DNA from 2 places in the Microbacterium paludicola genome. Region 2 is predicted to be linked to the other one. Evidence: predicted binding sites of a transcription regulator. Region 2 holds the regulator's gene; the other holds the start of a gene.
The links. Region 2 encodes LexA, which represses DNA repair genes until DNA is damaged. Its sites were predicted from a motif close to TCGAACANNTGTTCGA; they were not measured.
Positions count from the first base shown of each region.

Region 1: ABD161_RS00120 (HNH endonuclease signature motif containing protein) is a predicted target of LexA. The motif match lies at 1,693-1,708, and genes of this name have one in related genera.

Region 1 is NZ_BAAANG010000001.1:23,978-28,169, forward strand. Features, by position in the region: gene ABD161_RS00110 (carbohydrate ABC transporter permease) at 1-234, opposite strand, end outside; gene ABD161_RS00115 (ABC transporter substrate-binding protein) at 243-1,544, opposite strand; gene ABD161_RS00120 (HNH endonuclease signature motif containing protein) at 1,763-3,193, shown strand; gene ABD161_RS00125 (hypothetical protein) at 3,319-3,741, shown strand; gene ABD161_RS00130 (LysR family transcriptional regulator) at 3,858-4,192, shown strand, end outside.
Region 2 is NZ_BAAANG010000022.1:52,510-56,701, reverse strand. Features, by position in the region: gene ABD161_RS11355 (histidinol-phosphate transaminase) at 49-1,140, opposite strand; gene ABD161_RS11350 (LysM peptidoglycan-binding domain-containing protein) at 1,177-1,578, opposite strand; gene lexA (transcriptional repressor LexA) at 1,848-2,540, shown strand; gene ABD161_RS11340 (alpha/beta hydrolase family protein) at 2,595-4,192, shown strand, end outside.

The DNA.
Region 1 (4,192 bases), on a different contig from region 2:
GAAAGTGAAGAGGTAGCTCTGCAGCACCGCCGGATCGCTGAACAGCGCGATGTAGTTCGTCAGCCCGTTGAAGCTCCACTCGCCGATGCCGATCGAGTCGGTGAAGCTGAAGAAGATGCCGATGACGCCCGGCACCGTGATGGCGAGGGAGAACAGCACGAGGCTCGGCAGCAGGAACAGGTAGTAGATCGGTTCGACGCGGCGCTTGCCTCCGCGCGTGGCGCCGGTCACCATCGACTGGGTCACTTGTCCGCCCCTTCCGCCTCGGTCCGCGGCGCGGGCGCACGGAACGCCACGCGCGCCCAGTCGGCATCGAGCGTCCGCAGCATCCGGTCGATGTCGGATCCGAGCACCATCGCCTGCGCGTAGTTGTTGACCGGGATGGTGCGGGGCATGAGCACGGATGCCCCCTGATAGATCCGACCCTCGTTGTAATAGGGGATCATCCCCTCGATCCGCGGATCGTCCGGCGGCGGCGCGTCCTTCGTCGGCGTGAAGCCGAGCTGCGAGGCGTTGTAGGCCTCGATGTTGTCGGGCTCGAACAGGAACTCGAGGAAGTCGCGGGCCGCATCCTGGTGCTGCGACTCGGCCGGGATCATCGCCGCGAGGTCCATGTTGACCCGCACCGCGAGGTCATCCGGATCGTCCGTCATCGGCAGCGGGAAGGTGCCGAGATCGACGTCCTCGGAGGTCTTCGCGATCTCGGCGAACGCCCACGGGCCCTGCAGGTACATCGCCGCCGCTCCCTGCGCGAACGCGAGGTTGCCGTCGCCGTATGCGCGACTGCGCGCATCGTCGTTTGTGTACTCGGTGAGCTGCATCATCCGGTCGATCGGCTCGGCGAAGTCCTTCTGGAACGAGACCTCGGAGTCGGGCCCGACCTCGGTTCCCTGCGCGGCGAGGCGGTCGAAGAAGTCGATGACGTCGAGCGAGCCGCCGATCGCGTAGTCGTACCAGCCCTGGCCCACCGTCCAGTCGTCCTTGAACGTGCCGTAGATCGGGGTGACGCCCGCCTGCTCGAGCGCGTCGCAGGCTGCCAGCAGCTCGTCCCAGGTCTGCGGGACCTCGATGTCGTGCTCGGCGAAGATCTCCTTGTTGTAGATGACGGATGCCGCCATCACCGAGTACGGGATGGCGCTCGTACGTCCCTCGCACGATCCGTACTGGGCCATCAGCGGCTCGAGATCCTCGCGGCTGTTCGCGGCCGCCTCGGTGTCGGACAGGTCGATGAGCGCGCAGCGCTGAACGTAGCGCGCGGTCTCGTAGTTGTAGTTGGACAGCATGATGTCGGGCGGGTTCCCCCGCACGAAGCTCGCCGACACGACGTCGATGCCCGAGGTGTCCATCTCGACGCGGACGCGATCCTGCGAGCCGTTGTACTCGGCGACGAGCTCGTTCATGAAGTCGAGGGCCTCGCGCTTGCTGAAGGCGAACCGGATGGTCTCGCGCCCGTCGGCCGAGCATCCCGCGAGCAGCGCGCCGCTCAGGGCGAGCACGGCAGCCGCTGCCGCCGCACGGATGAATCGAGTGGATCTCGAAGACACATCGTCCCCTTCGCCGCGTATCGCCCGGCGGCCGTGCCGGGTGGAGCTGCTGGCCGTCGAGTTCGACTCTGCTCGCGGCGATCCGCGTCGGCAAGACCGTTGACACGGGCGACGTGGGCGTGGCAAGGGCGGTGTTCTTATGGCCACTTCGGATCTTTGTTCGATTTCGCGGCCTCGGCGCTCTTCCCTTTGTCGTACCTTTGCACTATCATTGGATCATGGCGGCGACCCCGTGGTTCGAAGACCCGTCTCGCGATCCTCGCGAGGCGGTCGCCGCCGCGCTCGCCGCCCTCGAGGGAGCGTTCGGTCAGGTCGGCGGGCTGCCGGATGCGGATCTCGTCGCGTTCACCCGAGAGTCGGAGGGCCTCGGCCGGGTCGTGGATGCCCTGCGCGTGCGCGCGGCCGGCGAGGTCGACGCCCGCTCCGACCTGATGGTGAAGGAGCGGCTGTCCGCGCAGCACGGCTGCCGCAATGGGACCGAGCTGCTCGAGCGGCTCACCGGCGCCTCGACCAGGACCGTGCGCTCGCGGGTGCGACTCGACACGCGCACGCAGCCGCGGTTCGCCCTCACCGGCGAGGAGCTGCCGGCGAAGCAGCCCGCGATCGCCGCGGCGCTTCAGGACGGGGCGATCGGCCTCGAGACGGCCGGGCTGATCGGGACGATGCTGACCACGGTGGAGCACCGTGCCGATCCCGTCGCCCTTGCAGACAGCGAAGCGTGGCTCGTCGCCGAGGCCACAGGTCACGAGCCGGCGCGCACGTTCGACGAGGTGAGAGCACAGGTGCTCGCCATCGGGCTGTCACTCGATCAGGACGGTCTCGAGCCGTCCGCCGAGGAAGCCGCGAAGCGCCGCGGGTTCACCATCGGCGCCCTCCGCAACGGCCTCCACCCGGTGCGCGGCGACGTCACCCCGGAAGCGGCCGGCACACTGCAGATGCTGTTCGATGCGCACAGCAACCCCGCCGTCCGGTTCGGCACCCACCCCGCCGACACCGAGGCAGGCGAACCCTGGGGCCCGGACGAGACCGTCCCCGACGACCGCACCCCGGCACAGAAGCGGCACGACATCCTCCACTCCGCCATCCAGACCGCCGCCCGCGCCGAGGACACCCCCTCCCTCGGCGGCGCGGCCCCCACACTGCTCGTCCACGTCGCGGCGGAGGACCTCCTCTCCCCGACCGGCGTCGCGTCGATCGACGGCATCCAGACCCCCGTGCCGGCGAGCCTCGCCCACCGGATCGCCTGCACCGGAGCAGTGCAGAAGATCGTCTTCGACAACGCCGGACGCATCGTCCGCCTCGGCACCAAGGAACGCCTGTTCAACACCCACCAGCGCAAGGCCATCGCCGCCCGCGACGGCGGCTGCGTCATCCCCGGCTGCAGCATCCGGGCGTCCTGGTGCGAAATCCACCACGTCACCGATCACGCCAAGGGCGGCCCCACCCACACCGACAACGGCGTGATGCTCTGCTGGTGGCACCACCACAACCTCGAACGATCCGGCTGGGGCATCCGGATCACCCGCGGCATCGTCGAGACCAAAGCACCACCCTGGATCGACCCCCGCGGCCACTACCGCCCCGCCCCCAACGCCATCACCCGCCGACGCCCGCGGTCCCCTGCGCCACCTCGCGCTCCTGCTCGTTGAGCGGGCCCGCCCCCTCCTGCTCGTTGAGCGAGCGAAGCGAGTCGAAACGCGCCGACCTAGGCACGGCTGAAGGCCGCCACGACGCCCCCCGGCGCTGAAGCAGCACTCTCGGTATGCTCCGCCACATGGCGCGCTATCCCTTGACCGGAGCGCTCCGCTCGGTTGCCGCCGTGACTGCCACGGCGCTCCTGCTCACGGGTTGCGCCCCTTCGGGCGGCCAGCTCCCCGGGACGCCGGGCGCCTCGCCTGCACCCGGTTCGAGACTCGACGTCGCCGGGTACGAGGATTCGCCGGCGCTTCCCGCCGCGGTGCAGGCGTACGCGGCGTCCGAGATCCTCACCGTTATCACGACAGGATCATCCAGCTGTCCCGCGGTCCCCGAGATCACCGATGTCCGGCCAGACGAGCAGCTCGTCATCCTCACGATCAGCTCCTGGCAGGCGGAGTTCTGCACGGCCGACTTGGCCCCGCGCACGTTCACGTTCGACGTGGGTCGCGACCTTCGCTCCTTCACCGTGGAGGTGCAGAACAGCGGGGAGGGCGACTGACTGCGCCGCGCCGGCCTCCGCGCTGACCGCCCGGCCCGCGCGGTCAGATGCGCCCGCACGACCGCCACCCAGGCAACCGGCACCGTGATCTTCGGTCACCGGGATAGCGTGTGGCTATGGCACGAGGCGGGGCGGGGAACGGCATCACCTTGCAGCAGCTGAGGTACTTCATCGAGGTCGCGGCCGAGGGATCCATCTCCGCCGCGGCCGACCTGCTGTACGTCTCCCAGCCGACGATGTCCGCCGCGATGAAGGATCTCGAGCGGCGGGCGGGACGCGCCCTCTTCACGCGCTCGACCCGCGGCATCACCCTCACGACGGACGGCACCGAGTTCCTCGGCTACGCCCGCCAGGTCGTCGAGCAGGCCGAGCTGCTCGAGCAGCGCTATCTCGGGCGCCCGCCGTCGCGACGACTCCTGGGTGTCTCCGCGCAGCACTACTCGTTCGTCGT
Region 2 (4,192 bases):
CGATCCTAGTCGTGAGGCGGCCACGGCCGTCCGGCACCGAGGATCCCCTCAGCGCCCTCCGACCTCGGACAGAGCCTCGAGGAACGCGGTCGTCTCCTCCTCGGTGCCCGCGGTCGCCCGCAGGTGACCGGGGATGCCGATGTCGCGGATCAGCACGCCGCGCTCGTAGAGCGCCTGCCACGTGGCCGCGGGGTCGGCGACGCCGCCGAACAGGATGAAGTTCGTCCACGACTCGTGGGCCTGATAGCCGAGGGCCTCCAGCGTCGCGCCCATCCGGTCGCGCTGCAGGATGATCTCGTCGACCATCGCGAGCATCGTGTCGGCGTGACGCAGCGCGGCGGTCGCAGCCGCCTGGGTGAGGGCGCTGAGGTGGTACGGCAGGCGCACAAGACGCAGTGCGTCGATCAGCGCCGGGTCGGCCGCCAGGTATCCCACCCGTGCGCCCGCGAACGCGAACGCCTTGCTCATGGTGCGCGAGACCGCGAGGCGCGGACGTCCGCCGAGCAGCGTAAGGGCGGACGGAGAGTCCTTCGGTGCGAACTCCTGGTAGGCCTCATCGACGACCACGATGCCGTCCGTGGCGTCGTACACGGCCTCCACGACGTCGAGTGAGAGCGGCGTGCCCGTGGGGTTGTTCGGCGCGCACAGGAAGACGACGTCGGGGTGGGCGTCGGCCACCTGGCGGGCGGCGTCCTCCGGGTCGATCCGGTAGTCGTGACCCCGCGTGCCGGCGAGCCACTCGGCCCCGACGCCCCGCGACAGCAGCCGGTACATCGAGTACGTCGGCTCGAAGCCGAACGCGGTGCGACCGGGACCGGCGAACGCCTGCAGCACGTGCTGCAGCACCTCGTTCGAGCCGTTGCCCGCCCAGATCTGCGACGAGTCGACCCCGTGCCCGAGGTACTGGGCGAAGGACTCGCGCAGCTCGGTGAACTCGCGGTCGGGGTAGCGGTTCACATCCCGCAGGGCCTGGGCGATGGCGTCGGAGATGTCGTTCGCGACGTCCTCCGGCACGGGATGCGTGTTCTCGTTGACGTTCAGGGCCACGGGAAGCGGCGCCTGGGGCGCCCCGTAGGGCTTCTGGCCGCGCAGATCGGCGCGGATCGGCAAGTCGTCGAGAGAGACCGTCACGCTCTCCATGCTAGAGGCGAGTGCGACACCCGCTCCCGCACGCGGTCAGCCCGCGCTGGAGTACTCGGCGGGGATCGACAGGCGCTCGCCGGCCATGACGGCGGACGACGAGAGCTGGTTCAGGCTGATGATGGCGTCGACGACGTCGCGCGGATCGGAGTTCGGCGCGACCTCCTCGGCGATCGCCCAGAGCGACTCGCCGGGCAGCACGGTCACCGTGTCGAACGTGCCGGCGGGAGCGCCGTCCTCGCGCGAGGCGAGCGCACTGCCGCCGGAGACGATTGCGAGCCCCAGGGCGATCGCGATCGGCGTCGCCGCCATCGCGGCGAGCACACGGCGTCCACGACGCGTCAGGCGCAGGCGCGTGGCCGGCGCCGCGGTGCGGGCGGTGCCGCTCACTCGCGTGCGGGCCGGGACCTCGAATGCGGTGATGCTGACCGTGCTCATCGGTGCTCCTTCGTGTTCGGAGAGCTTCGCATCCGGCACCTCGGCCGGGAGGGCCGGATGCGAAGCTCTGTTCCGAATCTATCTTCGAATCTTCGAATGTGTCAATCTGTTCTTCGAAAACCGATCCGATCCGATCCGCGACACGCTCGAACAGATCTTCCGAATCACGGCGCCGTTCGGATACGGTTTCGATGACGAGACACACCCCACCACGGGCCACCGACATTCACGTCGGAGGAGAAGGAGCCGGTCAGATGAGCGCCGTCACGATGCCCGCCACGGAGTCGATCGCCGAGAGCGACGAGAAGCGCCGCACGCGCCGGCGCAAGAGCCTCAGCGAGAAGCAGCTGGCCATCCTCGAGGTCATCCAGCGCTCCATCCAGTCGAAGGGCTACCCGCCCACGATGCGCGAGATCGGCGACGCCGTCGGCCTGAAGTCGCTGTCGAGCGTGACCCACCAGCTCGGTCAGCTCGAGCTCAGCGGCTACCTCCGACGTGACCCCGGTAAGACGCGCGCGATGGAGGTGCTGATCGACCTGCCGGGCCAGTCGGGCGAGAACCTCGACGCCGGCGTGCCCTCGGTCGGCGACGCCGCGATGGTCCCGCTCGTGGGCCGCATCGCCGCGGGCGTGCCGATCACCGCCGACCAGCAGGTCGAGGAGATCTTCCCGCTGCCCCGCCAGCTCGTCGGCAAGGGCGAGCTGTTCATGCTCAAGGTCAGCGGCGAGTCGATGATCGACGCCGCCATCTGCGACGGCGACTGGGTCGTCGTGCGCGTCCAGAACACGGCCGAGAACGGCGACATCGTGGCGGCGATGCTCGACGGCGAGGCGACCGTCAAGGTGTTCCGCCAGCGCGACGGCCACACCTGGCTGCTGCCGCGAAACTCGGCGTTCGAGCCGATCCTCGGCGACGAGGCCGTCGTGCTCGGCAAGATCGTCGCGGTGATGCGCGCGGTCTGATCCTGCACTGGGGGGGCCCGGCAGCACGTCGGAGCCTCCCGATAGCGTGGGGTTATGCCCACGCTCCCCTATGGATCCTGGCCGTCGCCGATCTCGGCGTCCGACATCGCCGGCGGGTCGCCGCGCCTCGACGGCGCGCGTTTCGTCGGGCCCGATGGGGAGATCTGGTGGAGCGAGACGATCCCGGCTGAGAAGGGCCGCACCGCCGTTGTACGGCAGGGCGACGACGATCCCGATGTCCTGCTGCCGGCACCGTGGAGCGCGCGGTCGCGTGTCCACGAGTACGGCGGCGGCGCCTGGACGACCACGGACGAGGGCGACCTGCTGTTCGTCGAGGGCTCCGACCAGCGCGTGCACCGGATGGCCGTCGGCGGCGACCCGGTACCGCTGACTCCCGGCGACCTGGGCATGGCGTTCGGCGACCTGACGTACGTCGACGGCCGACTCTGGGCCGTGCGTGAGACGCGGGGCGAAGACCCTGTGCCCTCGCGCGACATCGTGGTGATCCCGCTCGACGGCTCGGCGTCCGACGATGCGTCCGCGATCCTGAGCGTCGTCGCCGGATCCGACTTCCTCGCCTACCCCGCTCCGCGCGGCGACCGACTCGCCTGGATCGCGTGGGATCACCCCGACATGCCCTGGGACGCGGCGGAGCTCCGCGTCGGGCGCCTCGGCTCCGACGGCATCGTCGTCGAGCACGTCGTGGTGGCGGGCGGCCGCACGCCCGAGGGTCCGGTCGCCGCGCTGCAGCCGGAGTGGACCGGCGATCACGAGCTGATGTTCAGCGCGGATCCGGCAGGCGACGGGCCGGGCGGTGGGCGCTGGAACCTGCGCTGGGTGCGCTTCGACGGGCTGGTGGCGACCGGCCCCGAGCCGCTCTACCCCGTCGACGCCGACACGGGCGGCCCGCTGTGGAACCTCGGCGCACGCTGGTATGCGCCGCTCGACGATGGCCGGGTAGTCGCGGTGCACACGCACGGCACCGACGGGCTCATCCTGCTCGATCCGACCCGCGGCGGCGTGGAAACGCTCGAGACCCCATTATCGAGCGGCATCCTGATGCGCGACGCCCGCGGCGAGAAGGTGCTTCTGACAGGTGCGGGAACCCAGGTGCCGGGCGGTCTGTGGCTGCTCGACGTGGATGCACGCACGCTCGGGGCGATCCGCGGGGGCGTCGCGGCGCTCGATCCGGGCTGGCTGCCTCCGTCGCGGGCGCTCACGTTCGAGGGCCCCGACGGCGACGTGCACGCCTTCGCGTACTCGCCGACGAATCCGGACGTCGAGGCTCCGTCGGGTGAGCTGCCGCCGTACCTGGTGCTCGTCCACGGCGGCCCCACCGCGCACTCATCCGGTGAGCTGTCGCTCGCCGTGGCGTACTTCACGAGCCGCGGCATCGGCGTGCTCGACGTCAACTACGGCGGTTCCACCGGGTACGGTCGCGCGTACCGCGAGCGGCTGCGGGGACGCTGGGGCATCGCCGACGTGGCGGACACGGCTGCCGCCGCGCGCGGCCTCGCCGGAGCCGGACTCGCGGATCCGGCGCGGATCGCCATCAAGGGCGGCTCGGCGGGCGGATGGACGGTGCTGTGCGCGGTCGCCGACACGGACGTGTTCGCCGCGGGCATCAGCCGCTACGGCGTCGCCGACCTCCG